One region of the Paenibacillus sp. CB74 genome, then DNA from elsewhere that is predicted to be linked to it. Evidence: riboswitches for the same ligand, from Rfam matches in the RefSeq annotation. Region 1 holds a riboswitch; the other holds the start of a gene.
What was found. A riboswitch is a leader RNA that binds a small molecule or an ion and turns the genes downstream of it on or off. The one in region 1 is predicted to bind cyclic di-AMP.
Positions count from the first base shown of each region.

Region 2: linked by a shared signal. The riboswitch ahead of ACX9NY_RS32160 (C40 family peptidase) and the one ahead of ACX9NY_RS06240 (3D domain-containing protein) in region 1 are both predicted to bind cyclic di-AMP.

Region 1 is NZ_CM146009.1:1,356,474-1,364,411, reverse strand. Features, by position in the region: gene ACX9NY_RS06270 (DUF4247 domain-containing protein) at 1-671, opposite strand, end outside; gene ACX9NY_RS06265 (DUF4178 domain-containing protein) at 683-1,189, opposite strand; gene ACX9NY_RS06260 (DUF350 domain-containing protein) at 1,213-1,614, opposite strand; gene ACX9NY_RS06255 (PspA/IM30 family protein) at 1,710-2,381, opposite strand; gene lpdD (prenylated flavin chaperone LpdD) at 2,494-2,835, opposite strand; gene ACX9NY_RS06245 (polysaccharide deacetylase family protein) at 2,990-3,784, shown strand; gene ACX9NY_RS06240 (3D domain-containing protein) at 3,892-4,563, opposite strand; cyclic di-AMP (ydaO/yuaA leader) riboswitch at 4,566-4,762, opposite strand; gene ACX9NY_RS06235 (amino acid ABC transporter ATP-binding protein) at 4,984-5,706, opposite strand; gene ACX9NY_RS06230 (ABC transporter substrate-binding protein/permease) at 5,693-7,156, opposite strand; gene ACX9NY_RS06225 (M20 family metallopeptidase) at 7,337-7,938, shown strand, end outside.
Region 2 is NZ_JBVMUS010000002.1:418,689-426,626, reverse strand. Features, by position in the region: gene spoIIP (stage II sporulation protein P) at 1-314, shown strand, start outside; gene ACX9NY_RS32180 (WD40/YVTN/BNR-like repeat-containing protein) at 592-1,494, shown strand; gene ACX9NY_RS32175 (nitrite reductase) at 1,704-2,333, shown strand; gene ACX9NY_RS32170 (sensor histidine kinase) at 2,512-3,903, shown strand; gene ACX9NY_RS32165 (response regulator transcription factor) at 4,014-4,721, shown strand; cyclic di-AMP (ydaO/yuaA leader) riboswitch at 4,892-5,025, shown strand; gene ACX9NY_RS32160 (C40 family peptidase) at 5,031-5,504, shown strand; gene asnB (asparagine synthase (glutamine-hydrolyzing)) at 5,718-7,613, shown strand.

The DNA of each region.
Region 1 (7,938 bases):
AACCCGCCCAGACCACCACTGCTTTTGTTGCGATCAATGGTTCCCTTGCTCTGATCCTTGTTGCGGTTGAATAATCCTCCGCCAGATCCCACACTTGAATCTTTATCACTTCCGCGCCTTGTAATCGTACCTTTCCGATCGACAGTAATAGGTGGTGCAAGCTTCTTGTCATTGCTTGTCGGCGCACGGTAAGATCCTGCACTCGGTTTATACGTATCTTTATTGGTATATCCCCGATAGTTGCCATAACCTCGCCCGCCAAACGAATCAAAAAGATTACCAATTAATGTAGCGGTCAGGTAGCCTTGTAGAAAAGATGAATCGTAGTTCTGTCGAACATATTCTTTGGAGTCCACCTCAACCAAGGTATCCTCGGGCTTGTTCGGGTCTTGTTGCAGGTGATAATACTCGTCCTGATACACGAGGAACATACGCTCTGTGTTCTCTGCCGAGATCTGATCCGGTTGCCTTTGGTCAGACAATTCCTGAGCCACTTCCGGAACGGTGCGGTCCGAAGCCCGGTACACATAAGACGTTGAGTTACCACTGCCGTTAACCGATTCAAGCGGGTATGTGTCCTGAACAGAAGGTGCTCCGCACGCGGACAACAGAGACATCACAAGGCTGAGGACCAGCATTAATTTTAATCCATGTGCCAAGCGTTTTTTCATTGGAACCTCTCCTAGCTCGAACGAATCACTTTGATATCCGCAGGAAGAATGGACTCACCCTCATACAGTGTAAATCTTCTGTCTTGCCACTCCACGCGAAGAAGCATATTATCATCGGACTGATACTGCCATACCAATTGTTCCCCAGCCTGGCCATACGGTGTTCTGCCTGCTGTTGACACCATTCCTCCATACTCTTCCTCCAGATGATATGCGCGTCCATCCAGATCCAACAATGTAGGTACTTCATCAGGTGCATCAAGCCTGCCATCAATGGGTGTATATAGGGCGTAACGTGTGAGTTCCCGTTCTTCGATATGCAAATATCGAAATGCGGTACCATCCTGCAGCGTGAGCACAACTGCATTTCGAGCGCGATTTTGTACCCGACCAACGACTTCATAAGTGACGAGAGAAACCTCACAGATATCACCAGGTGCAAGCTGAAGCATGGTTTTCTCTGCCTGCGGTGGTTCAGGTTTCGTTAGTATTCCTTTAATTCGTTTCCATACACTCATGAGAATTACTCCTGTTCCTTATCTTATAAACAAGCTGCAATGATCAGTGCGCCCACGATATGTAAAGCGCCAGAGAACAACCCGTATCCTGTCTTACCTTGCTGAATTCCTGTATCCAGATCGAGATTGGCCCATCTGCGAATCATAAAGTGAACGACACTCTCCAGAATCAATAAGATGATAAAGGATACCACGGACACCAACAACGCTTCTCCAAGATGACCAGCCGTAGAAATGGACGTAGCAAGTACATAACCTTGTGCAAATAATTTCATCACCATACGAGTGGTAACCGCCATGTTGCCAGCCTTAACTTCAGCAAAATCCTTATATTTCGTGAACAGTGAATCGACATACATCAAGACAAACAGCAAAACCGAACCAGATACCGTCCAGACCAGCATCGCCAAAATGTTCAAATCCATTTACACAGCCCCCACATCTCAACATGAACCGCATTTAAAAGCGAAGGAGAAACATTCTTCTCCTCCGCTGGTTAACCCTGCTGACAACCAAGGTATTAATTCTTGTTATCGTACTGTTTCATCAATGCTGCGAGTTCATCTTCAACAGCCTGATCTTTACCCCACTTCTCGAACTCTTCATCAAGCGATTTGCCTTTGGAAGACATCTCGTTGCTTGCTTCTGCCTGTGCTTCCATCTGCATCATTTTTTCTTCCATGCGTTTCATACCCGCACTTGCAGTATCGGAGCCAAACCCATTCAACGCTTTGTTAATTTCCGTTTGGGCTTTTGCTGCATTATAGCGCGCTACCAGTGTTTCCCGTTTGTTCTTCATTTGAGTCAGTTGCTTACGCATCTCGTCCAGCTTGCCACGCAGGTTATCTGCTGAAGCCTTGTTTTGATCATAACTGGTTTTGTACTCAGTCATCTTCTCTTCGGCTGCTTTTTTCTCTTCCAAAGCCCTGCGGGCCAGATCCAAGTTTTGAGCACGTGCCGCCGTATGCGCCTGCTCTTCACGTTTTTTCACTAGAGCTTCCTGCTCTTCGAATAGCTGCTTGAATTTCTTCTCAATGGCGATCTGTTGCGCTACTGCTTTCTCCGCATCTTCCAGATCCTCTTGCATGTCACGGATATATTGGTCCGTCATCTTGATTGGGTCTTCTGCCTTGTCAATAATAGCGTTGATGTTAGACATGGTTAGATCACGTAAACGTTTGAAAATGGACATTATGTTATTCCTCCTAGTCGATATTACATCGTATATAAACATACATACGTAACAATCTACAACTCGTTTCAATTTTAGCAAATAAAATTAAAACATGCGATTGCTCTTTATATTAGGAAGATCGTTTATCCTTGCTCAGATGATCCTCCATTAGCCTCTCTGCAGTCTGCACGATTTCATCGATCTGCATCCGTGTAATGGAATCAAAATGGATACCCATAATTACCGTAACGGTCATTTTTAATTGTTGGGCAGCCTTTCGGGCAAGCCGCTCACACAGTTCTTGTTCCTTATGTCCCGGAATATGGACTGTCGTGCCGCTGACCCGCTCATCTTCCACATAGAACGTGGCTACAGCGCCAATATGAGCTTTTCCTCCCGTAACGAGAAAAACCTTATCCTCTCCTGCTTCAATCACCTGTAAACGTATCGATTTCAAATCATATGTACTCATGGCTATTCCACCGCTCCTTTTCTATATGTTATATATGGAGGAATTATGGCTGTCATGAGTTAAATCAGCAATGAAACTTCTCACACTGCGCATATTTTCTCAAGTCCACGGGCATACCATAGAGAACGTCATTTTGGAAAAGGAGGCTGTTATTATGCGCGTACGCCTCATTATGCTGATGGTTATCGTTGTTTTTCTCGGAGGATATCAAGCACCACCAGCTTCATCACGGGATGCTTCAGACCCGCCAAGTGAATCGGTATCCAATACTGATTCCGTGGAAGAAGAACAATTAACATTGGGACAGTTACGTCAGAAATATGCCGATACGTTCAAAACTAATGGTCCTTCAACCAAACAGGTTGCGTTGACATTTGATGATGTGCCCGATCCACGGTTTACTCCGCAGGTGTTGGATCTGTTGAAAAAGTATAAAGTCAGAGCTACGTTTTTCATCGTTGGTAGTCGTGCTGAGAAGCACCCCGATTTGGTAAAAAGGATTGTTAAGGAAGGGCACATCGTTGGCAATCACAGCTACAATCATCCGGAGTTCAGTAAGCTGTCGATGAATGCCTTCCGCAAACAAATTTTACATACCGGGGATATCATTCGCCATTTGGCGGGATATACGCCCAAGATGATTCGACCTCCGTATGGAGACATTAATGAAGAACAGCTGCAATGGGCTGCCAGACAACATTATAGTATTGTGAACTGGAACGTTGACTCTCTGGACTGGAAAGGTCTTTCCAAGGAAAAGGTGAAAGATAACATCCTGTCTGCTGTAAAACCTGGCTCCATCGTTCTACAACATGCAGGAGGCGGTGTTGGATCGAATCTGAATGGCACGATTGAGGCTTTGCCTGAAATTATTGAGGAACTGCGTAACCGGGGATATGAACTGGTCACCTTGGACGAAATGCTGGGATTACCGAAGGCGAAAGAATAGAATAACCGTGTTAGGTAATCATGGAAATATTAAAAGGGTGCTGTTCAATCGCAAGTTAGCGACTGGCAGACACCCTGTTTGAATTCAGTTTAAATGAAATTTACGCTCTACTTCAGAATGTACAACTCAATATCCTGAAAACCAAATGTGCTTACCGACTGTTTGCTACCAGGGATAAAGATATCAATCCGGTGACCCTTGATTGCACCGCCCACATCACGTGCTGTAGCCACAAAAGCCTGTTTTGGCAAGCCTGGATGGCTGTGACCCGTTACCAGTACTTTGGTTCCAAGAGGAATGACACTAGGATCTACTGCAATCGTACCCAGTTCAAGGTCATTTCCGAAATAATCGACGGCACCCCATCCTCCATTTTCAGACGGATCTGCAGAGTACGCTGTTGCTTTCACGTTCACAGTTTTACTGTAATCAAATGTTTTACCCCACGCTTGAACCACTTTGTTATCTGTGTTAACGTCCAAGCTTGCTGTCGTAACCGTTTTGGCTTGGGTCTTGCTCTCCGTCGCCGCGGCAGCTACATTGTTTGCCTTACCGGGAATCGTAATTTTCAAACCACCATAAATGTTGTAAGGCGAAATGTCATTGTTTGCTTTAACTAACGTGTTCATTGATACTCCGTATTGTTTCGATAAGGTGTAGAAGGTATCCCCCTCTTTGGCCACATGAACTGAATCGGCGTGAGCCGGAACGGCTTGTATGAGCATTGCTGTTGTCATTAATGCTACTGCTGTTTTGGCTATACGTTTCTTGTTAATCATGGTCTTCCTCCCTCATTGTGCCTGCGAAGTTAGTTGTCGGATTCGGATGAGGAGCCCACCCTATAGGTCCATCATTACATTTGAAACGATATGTACCCCTAATTCACCCCAAGCAGTGTGCTGTAGATCTTCCCCCTGCACTATCTGCATCGTTACATCCCCCGCACTCCCTGTCCGGAAGTTTCGGCAGAGTTCAATATATCACAATTTTGTAACCTGAACTTGTAGTAATTCTTACCAAATGGATTCAACATGTATAAGCACGTGTAAGAATATTGAATAATCTAAAAGTGTTTGGGCCAGATATCCGCTATACATTTGGTAACAGAATAGTTACTTTTCGAATCCCATATGTAATTATTTTCAACAAAAAAATAGCGTTACCGACTCGAAGTCAGTAACGCTATTTAATCAATTCATTTAGAGTACTTTCGCAAGGAAGTCACGTGTACGTGAATTTTTCGGTGCTCCAAACACCTCATCAGGTGTTCCCTCTTCCACAATAACCCCGCCATCCATGAACAGGATACGGTCTCCAACTTCACGTGCAAACCCCATCTCATGCGTGACGATGACCATCGTCATCCCGCCTTCTGCAAGACGTTTCATGACATCCAGAACTTCGCCGACCATCTCGGGGTCCAGTGCCGATGTAGGCTCGTCAAACAGCATGACATGCGGCTGCATGGCCAATGCTCTGGCAATGGCGATCCGCTGCTTCTGTCCACCGGACAGCTGATTCGGGAATACATCTTTTTTATCGTACAAGCCCACGGTGTTAAGCAGATCAGCAGCAATTTTTTCCGCTTCCAGCGTGGATTGTTTCTTTACTTTGATCGGAGCGATTGTGATGTTTTGTTCTACCGTTTTGTGTGGGAACAGGTTGAAATGCTGAAACACCATTCCCATTTTCTCACGAGTTGCGTTAATGTTGTGCTTGGGGTCTGTGATTGACACGCCTTCAAAATCAATCTCTCCCGAGGTAGGTTGTTCCAGCAGGTTCAGACAACGCAAGAATGTACTTTTCCCCGAACCGGAAGGACCGATGACCACGACAACCTCACCTTTGCCAATCGTCACGTTAATGCCCTTAAGCACATCGTTATTTCCATAAGATTTGTGTAATTGTCTAACGTCTATCACTTGCACTCAACTTCCTTTCCAGTCGTCCCAGCAGCTTGGACAAAATGAACGTCATTACAAAGTAGATGGCTGCTGCAATCAAAAATGGACTCAAGCCTTGGTACGTAATGTTTTTGACCACACTTGCCTGATACATAATGTCCACCATACCGATAACGGAGATAATGGAGGATTCTTTGATGATGGTTATGAATTCATTACCGATCGCCGGTAATACAGCTTTGAAGGCTTGCGGTAAAATAATATAACGCATTGCTGCCCCTCTACCCATTCCCAGGGAACGAGCTGCTTCCAACTGACCCCGATCCACACCTTGAATACCTGCACGGAAAATCTCTGCCAGATAAGCACCACTATTAATTGAAAGTGTAATGATACCTGCCTGAAGTGCAGTGAAGTTAATGCCAAAGCTTAGGGAAAAACCATAGTAAATGATCATTAATTGTACCAGCATTGGTGTACCACGGATCACTTCAACGTAAGCAGTACCGATCCACCGCAAAATTGCAGCGTCATGCAAACGGAACAAACAGATGATCAATCCAATAATTACCCCGAAGATAACCCCAAGTGCAGACAACAGAAGTGTGTAGCCTATACCTGTAGCATAGAAACTTTTGTACTGCCAGAATACTTGGAAAATATTTTGTGATTTGTTTGCTTTGTCCGCCATCAAGAGGCTGGCGTCCGTCACCATCTGATTGATTTTATCTTCGCTTTTCAATCGCTCCAGTGTTCCATTTACGGCTGCTAGCAGCTCGGTATTGCCTTTACGAATCCCGATTGCCGCTTCTGCTTGCTCTTCGTCCGGAACAGCAGCAGCAAGTCCAATGATATCGTCCAGATAACCTGCAGCCACGGTATCTTCTACGATTGCCGCGTCAATACGTTTGGTTTGCAGTTGAAGCACGATATCCGAGATTTTATCAAGCGCAGTAAGCTTCGCTCCTGGAATACTCTGTCCGATCGTTTCCTGAATGGAGCCTTTCTGAACGCCAATCTTCGCATTTTCAAGTTCGGTCATGGTTGGATATTTGTCTTTATCCACATTGCGAACCATGATCACTTGTTTTGATTTATAGTAGGTGTCGGAAAAATCGATACTTTTCTTCCGCTCATCCGTCGGCGTCATACCTGAAATCACCAGATCAACACGCCCGCTCTGCAATGAAGGCAGAAGACCGTCGAAGCCCATATCCTCAATCACAAGCTCAGCGCCAAGATCTTTGGCAATCTCTTTGGCGATCTCAATATCAAAACCAACGATTTCATCTTTACCATTAATCACTTTATGGAATTCATATGGTGCAAAATCGGCACTTGTACCGAGCACCAGCTTTTTACTGCTTGAATTATCTGTAGTTCCACTTGCCAATGCCAAAGGAACGGCAGTCGTCAGCAGAATAACAAAGGTCAACAGCATCATGGTGTAACGACTTATCAATTTCAACCTTTTTCTCCCCTTACAGTACATTGTATGCTTCTCATGTTGATGACTGAGTCATTATAAAGTACAATGCATGATTATGCAATGCATTTTGAAATTACAAATCTTGACTTGTTTCTGAAAAAATAAAGCAAACATGATATAATCAATGAATTATTTTCATTACGTATAAGGAGTTTACCAATGACATCTAAAAAATCACAAATTCTTACGGTTATTGATCAATATGCTTCCCGTTTTAAAGCCATTTCATCATATATCGGTGCGAATCCCGAACTGGGAAATGAAGAGTATCTCGCTTCTGCCCGTTTGAAAGAAGAACTTCTCTATCATGGTTTCACAGTAGAGGCTCCCATTCTTGGACTGGAGACAGCCTTTATCGGAACGTATTCCGCCGCCAAACCCGGCCCTACCATTGCATTATTGTGCGAATATGACGCGCTGCCGGAGATCGGTCACGCTTGTGGTCACCATCTGATCTGCATGATGAGTCTTGGAGCTGCTGTTGGGCTTAAGGCCATTCTGGATGAAGTAGGTGGAACAATTAAAGTGTTTGGCACACCTGCTGAAGAGACTCGTGGTGCCAAAGTTCCGATGGCGGAAGCAGGCTTGTTCGATGACTGCGATGTTGCCCTTATGGCGCATCCATACTATGCCTACGAAAAGTCAGGCAGCTCGCTGGCGATTGATGCTGTTCAATTTGAATTTCATGGTCGATCTTCACATGCTGCCGCAAGTCCGCATGAAGGCATTAATGCTCTGGATGCCGTCATTCAAACGTTCAA
Region 2 (7,938 bases), on a different replicon from region 1:
TTGACAAGCTTAATTATGCGCAATTATATTTTGTTGTAGGAAAGGAAAATCCCAACTGGAAAGAAACGATGAAATTTGCCACCAGATTACAAAACAAATTAAACAAAAAAATACCAGGATTATCGAAGGGCATATACTCAAAAGATCATTCTAATGGTAACGGAAAATACAACCAATCGCTTGCTGAATCTAGTGCCCTTATCGAAATCGGCGGTGTAGAAAATGTATTAGAAGAAAATTACAGGACGATTTCAATATTGGCCGATGTAATTCACCAAATCTGGCATGAAGACCATGGATCAACACTTTCATAGTAGCAAGATATCGTCCACACCCTAATTAGCTTTCGCTGATTGGGTTTTTTTATTGCGATTTCTCCCCAATTTAAAGCGAAGTCGAAATTATGACTATTGGCTATATTCATCCATGAAGCTTAACCATATGGCTCAAGCTGTTAAATGAATAATTTTTAGGCTATACCATCATGTACTAATAGAGTTTCCTCCTCATTTCTACGCTAAAACCCGCAGAATCTTCACAATTTTTCTCTATAATGACCTAACATTATCAGTGGTGAGGAGAGAACGGTACATGCCTATAAAGAAAAAAGGGTTTACCTTGGGTATCGGCTTTTATTTCGCATTATTATTAGTGGTGATTGTCGGTTTTGCTATTTGGGGAGGGGTTAAAAAGGAATCAAATTTGGATGTATTAACAGCCCAGACCAACACCCATCCTCATATCTTTAGTTATGCAGCCAATGATACAACCATATGGATGGGTACTCATAACGGAGTATATGAACTTATAGATCAAAAATGGCAGCGAACTTTTAAAGATCTTATGACAAGTGATGTGATGGCAATTGAAACGAATCCCAATAATCCCTTAAACATTATTGTTGCAGGGCATGGATTTGTAAAACGTTCTAATGATGGCGGGGAGACCTGGGAAACTGCTGAGAATGGTCTTCCAAGTCAAGCAAAACCCAATGAGCCGGATGTACACTATTTAGCAATGGATCCGAAGAACTCAAGTCATTTATTTGCGATGCTCGCTGGTGCTGACAAAAATTTGTATGAAACGAAAGATGGAGGTGAACAGTGGCAAAATGTCGGGAGCATACCTCAAGGGGCTTATTCCATTTCCATACTTCCCTCGGCTACAGAAACCATTTTGGCTGCTACGGAAACAGGTCTGGTTCGCTATAACATCAAGGGCAGCGATATAGAGCAAATCCAGATTACCAACGAGCCAGCATACGAGGTACTTTCTTTATCCGATGGAGGCACGATTATCATGACAGAAAGTGGTCTTTTAAAATCTACAGATTTAGAAAAGTGGTCTGACCTTGAGGTAGACTTACATGGTGAGATGCCTTTGGGGATCAAAGGTTCAAAGCAAGATCCAAATCGGCTGATCATCGTGACAGATCAGTATTCGGTTTATGAAAGCAATGATGGTGGAGCAAAATGGTCTTTAAGGGAATCATGAAGAACAGCTCAGATATAATCCGATCCTTACTACGGACAGATGGATATCTGTAAGGATATTGTCAATAATGATAGGTTGAATAGAATTTTCATCATACTATGTAGTGAAAAGAAAGGGTTGAATATAATACCATAGGGGGGTATACTAAAGTCGTTAAATTACGATCAAGGTATCCAAGGAAAAATAAATCGGTTAAAGGGGAAAAAAAGGTGGACAATGAAAGGTTGATGATTGCGGTTTCTCCACCGGTTCAAGTAGGAGGAAGCTTATTTACTGCGGAACAACTTTCAGCCATTAGTAAACTTATGGGTCCAGAGCAAAAGACTGAAATGACTCTGTTTAAACAATTATATATTGAAGTATCGGTTGAATCGGAAAGGATTATAACGGACAATCTTCGAAGCATTGGACTTGAGGTAAACCCAGCAGGTTTTGCAACCAAGAGCTTGATAGCCTGCAACTTCTGTAGGGGAGCTGAGGATGCTGGACTAGATATTGCTCAAAAATTAAATAAAGCTATAGCGGGTATATTGACACCGACACCTCTTAAGGTCGGATATGCTGGCTGCGCACTTGGGACTAGTGAACCCCTTCTGAGAGATATCGGCATCGTTAAAATGAAAGAGAAATTCGATATTTATGTTGGTGGAGATCCAAAGGGAATTAAAGCTTCTTTAGCGGAACTTTTTTTAGCTGGTTTAACGGAGGCGGAAGTGACACAAACTGTATTGAACATAATTGATTACTACAAAGTACACGCAAAAGGTAAAGAAAAATTCAGTAAGTTTTTGAAGAGAATCTCTGTTGAAGAATTAAAGGGAGTGGCTTTAAATTTATAGTAAATGGCGAAAATGAAATCAACCACTGAATGGGGAAAGTCCATTGTAATATCTAAATTTAATGCATAGTACTGTTCAAAGTAAAAAATAGTCTCGTCCTTTCTGAGGGGAGAATTTATGAAGTCGCCATTTTGGCGACTGTTTTGTTTTCTTAATAACGATAAAAAAGGTGATGCATTTGACATGGAATAAAATTCATTTGAAACTGAGCTTTACCATTTTCAGTTTGTTTATTGGAATTTTAATATTGCTAAGTATTGTACTTAACCTCATATTTACGAATTTCTTATCATCTAAAGTCCACGATGAAGCCAACGAGTTAGCAGCACATTTGTCCTCTATGCTTGAGGAGCAAGGTAACGGTGCAGAACAAATGGCCGATTTTACGGGGGTACAGATGTATATTTTGAGCTCAAAAGGAACCTTCCTTGAATCAAAGGCTTCAGGCACTCCTACCCTTCCTGAATATATCTGGGAGAATGATAAATTGTTAGAAGGGCAGAAGGTGGAAAAAGAATTCACTTTTAATAACAAACTTTACTTGCTTCATGGTATCCCCGTGACCACAATTCCAACAGTCAAAGGAATTTATGTGATTAGTTCTCTAGAAAACATGAAAGAATCGATCCAAACGATCAGAAATTTACTTTTTATAGCCGGCATTGGATCACTGTTGCTCGCGATGGGATGCATCTTTTTTTTATCTAAAAGATTATCTAATCCCTTGTTAAAAATTGAAAAAGCAACTCGTCAGATTGCCAAAGGAGAACTGAATTTAAAAATTCCTGTAGAAACTAAAGATGAGATTGGTTCATTGTCACAAGCCATAAACGACCTGGCTAGAGAATTAAAGCAATATCGAGATAATCGTTCTGAGTTTTTTGCCAACGTCTCCCATGAATTGAGGACACCCATTACTTACTTGGAAGGGTATGCGGATATTTTGGCAAAAGATCTTGTGGAAAATGAAGAAGAAAAGAAAAAATATCTACAAATTATTTCAGAGGAAGCACAACGTTTGAATGTAATCATAAATGATCTCTTTGAACTGTCTAAAATGGAGGAAGGTAAAATTGACTTGAAGCTAATGTCAGTCGAACCCACTTCGATCATCCAGAGGTCTATAGATAAGGTTCAATTAAAAGCCCAAGAGAAAGATCTTACTATTCAAAGTAAGTTGAGTCCCGTACCCCATATTTTTGTGGACCCCAATCGGTTAGAACAGATCATTTTAAACCTATTGGATAATGCAATTCGTTACACAGCTGATGGGAATATCCAAGTTTCACTAACTTCCGAAGTAGGTGGAGTAGCGATTAATATTAGCGATTCCGGACCAGGGATTTCAGCTGAAGAACTTCCATTCATATTTGAACGCTTTTACAGAGTTGAGAAATCTAGGTCACGTGAATATGGAGGAACAGGACTTGGGCTGTCTATTGTTCAAAGTCTTGTGTTACAACAAGGAGGAACAATAAATGTAGAGAGTAAGATTGGAGTGGGCACATCATTTAAAATATTTTTCCCTCCCATCACATCTTCATTGAAACCACATAGCTTTAAATTATAATATGTGAATCAAATGAGCTAATGATTTTAAAAGTCACAGTAAGAAGAAAAAGTTCATGGCCTTTGGTGTAGGCTATGATGTTATAGATTTTATTGGGTGGTGGTGACCGTATGAATAAGTTGAAAGCATTAGTTATTGATGACGAATGGAATATGAGAAATCTCTTGCGTATTTATTTAACTAAAGAAGGTTTTGATATTACGGAAGCTCATAATGGAACCGAAGCTCTGTCCTATCTTCAGAAACATTCGTATCATGTCATTTTATTAGACGTTATGATGCCGGATATGGATGGTTGGCATCTTTGTAAAAAAATCAGAGATTTTAGTGAAACACCAATATTGATGCTTACAGCTCGAGGGGATGTGAAGGATAAGGTACATGGGTTAGGTGTAGGAGCAGATGATTATATGGTGAAACCTGTTAATTCGGATGAGCTTATTGCTCGCCTGTATGCGCTTATTCGACGTTCTTCTCAGTCTTCGAGCTTAAAAGAAGCCGGTAAAAAGATCGTGTATTCGGATCTGATTATTTATCCAGATAGAAGACAGGTGTTGGTATTAGACACAGGTCTGGAGTTTACCCAAAAAGAACTTGATATCCTGCTTATATTGGCGGGAAATCCACAAAGAGTCTTCTCTAGAGATGAAATCATAGAACGTCTGTGGGGAAATGATTTTTTCGGGGATAATCGAGTCGTTGATACTCATATCAAAAATATCCGCGAGAAACTGCAGTTGGCTGGATTAAACCAAAACCCCATTCAAACGGTTTGGGGTATAGGTTATAAGTGGTTATATAGTGTAGAGGGGCCGTGAGCGATACTGTATTGTCCGTTAACAAAAAAAGGAATGCGTTAAGAAGCGATTGCTTACCTGAATTCGACAGGGGGCGGTCGCTTCATTTTTTCGTAGACTAAGATTTACGAAATTTCTACATAAAATCCACACAATTTAAAACTATAATACTCATTATGGTTACAAATTTTTAACTATTTTTGCCGAATTTCGTCTTGAAAACGGGGGAACCATTTGTTGGGTGAATTATTCTTGCACAAAAAGAATATAGGGATCCTTTAACCGAATCCTTAAGCTAACTCCGTAGGCAACAAAGGGAGGAACAAGAGTTTGAAAAAAGTAATTTTGTCGGTGCTTGGAGCAACAGTTTTATTTACGTCCACTGCAACGGGAGCATTTGCTAGTCAGGCAAAACTAACTGCAGAAGTAAAAGAAGTAGTTGGAACACCATACCTATATGGCGGCACAACGACATCGGGTTTTGATTGTTCCGGCTTTATCTTGTATGTATTTAATGCGTTTAAATTAGATTTGCCGCGTACCTCCAGTATGCAAGCAAAGAAGGGATCGTTTGTAGAGAAAGAAGAACTCCGTCCAGGAGATCTCGTCTTCTTCAATACGAATGGTCGTAGCATCTCCCATGCAGGTATTTATGTAGGTAATAATCAATTTGCACATTCTTCAAGCAGTAAAGGTGTTCGAATTAGTAGCTTATCTGAAAGTTATTATAAAACCAGATATGTTACAGCTCGCCGAGTGGTTAGCGAGCAGAACTACCTTAAAATGATTGACGATAGTCATTAAAAAAATGGACGAGCTCGTGAGTAATTCACGGGTTTGTCCATTTTGTTTCATAACTACCTCTGAACAGATACCATCATTTTTAGTCGAACAAAACCTGAAAATAAATAGATAACTAAGGAAACTGTGATTTATAGTACAGACCATATTATTTTCACAAATTCCACATACATGAAGGCTAAACTAATCTTATATTGAATAGAGGAGATTAGCCAAATGTGTGGATTTGTAAGTATATATAACAAATATCGTATGCCAGTAGATGCAAACCTTCTGCAAAATATGACAGACTCCATAGCTCATCGTGGCCCAGATGATGAAGGTATGTACATCAATGATCATATCGGTTTGGGCTTCAGGAGATTAAGTATACTGGATATCGCGCACGGGGCGCAGCCCATGACCAATAAGACCAGAGATATTTGGCTTGTATTCAATGGGGAGATTTATAATTATAAAGAGTTGAAGGATTGGTTAAGCCAAAAAGGTTATACATTTTATACAGATTCGGATACTGAAGTGCTGCTGAGGCTTTACGAAGACGTTGGAATTAAATGTGTCAGCTATTTACGGGGCATGTTTGGTTTCACCATATGGGATCGAAAAAAAGATCTTTTATTTGCGGCAAGGGATCATTTCGGAATAAAGCCTGTATATTTCAGTGAAACCGCCTTTGGATACATGATTGGTTCTGAAATTAAATCGATACTGGCTTCAGGCAGGATTGATCGGGAAGTAGATGAAAATGCGCTATATCATTATCTTACATTTCAATATGTACCTGAACCTTCAACCATGTTCAAAGGAATCCATAAATTGAAAGCCGGCCATTATTTGATTGTACAGGATCATGGATTGATCATTAAACCGTATTACGAAGTGAAGTTTGAGCCAAATGAAAACAGGTCCTATTCCGATTTAGTAGAGGAGACTCGATCGGTAATAACGGAATCGGTGTGTATTCACAAGAACTCAGATGTCCCCAGGGGCGCATTCTTATCGGGCGGTATTGATTCAAGCAGTTTAGTTGGATTACTTCATCAATTGGAACCAACCCAAACATTCAGCGTTGGATTCGATATGCCAGGATATAGTGAATTGGATGATGCCAGAAAGACAGCCGCTTATTTGGGGACTGAGCATCATGAAATTCGGATTAATGCCCGCGACTATATAGATATACTACCTTCTCTAATATGGCATATGGATGAGCCAGTAGCAGACCCCTCAGCCGTGGGTCTCTACTTTGTATCGAGGTTGGCTAGTCAGCATGTTAAAATGGCCTTCTCAGGAGAGGGCGCGGATGAATTTTTTGGGGGCTACAACATTTATCAGGAACCTTATGCTCTCCGTATGTTTCAGGATCTTCCAGGAAGATTGAGAAGTCTTGCAGGACATCTTGGAAGGTTAATGCCCGACGGCATGAAAGGCAAGGGATTTTTGGAAAGAGGTAGTCTTATTCTACAAGAACGTTACTTTGGGAATGCGAAAATTTTTATGGATCATGAAAAAGATAAGGTATTAGCACCATGGTTAACGAAACAGGGGGTATGTGAACCGACTCTTCAGGTGACTAAGCCGCTTTATAAACAAGCGAAGTTATATGATGAAGTCACGCAGATGCAGTATATTGATATTCATACTTGGCTGCGTGGAAACATCCTGATGAAAGCAGATAAAATGTCGATGGCTAATTCCTTGGAACTTCGGGTTCCCTTTGTGGACACAAAAGTATTTGAGTTAGCTGCTACAATTCCAACAAAGTATAAAGTTACACCTACAGCAACCAAATTATTGCTCCGTGAAGCTATGAAAGGTGTGGTGCCACCTGATGTACAGTACCGAAAAAAATTAGGTTTTCCTGTACCTACCAGGGTATGGTTGAAAAGTGAATGGTACACATGGGCTAAAAATCTGATTATGACGGCAGACGTAGATCAATGGATCAATAAAACGTATGTCTTGCAGCTACTTGAGATCCATAAGGAAGGGAAAATGGATGCAAGCCGTAAATTGTGGACCATCCTTGTATTTATCTTATGGCATCAAATATATATTGAAGATCGTGTGTATTCCTTTTCCGTTCCTTCTTCCAAAAGAATGATTTTATAATCCTTATCTTTAATAAAGTTCTCCAAAGAAGATGAGAAAACAAAAACGAAAAACGAGCCTTTGCTGAACAAAAATGACCAACATTTTTGAAAAGCTGATGGTATCAATCCCTCGAGATAGAGATCATGTTAAAATGAGCTCATTATACCGGGGGATTTTCTTATGCCACCCAAATAGGAGAAAGCAATAAGCAATAGGAATGTTCGTCTGATGGCAGATCAACAACCGAATGAGAGTGACGTTTAAGATCAAGAGCGTGGACCAAATCCGGAGATAGAACGCAAAAATCATTTTTGTTACTGAAAATTGAGGAACTAAATCTAGA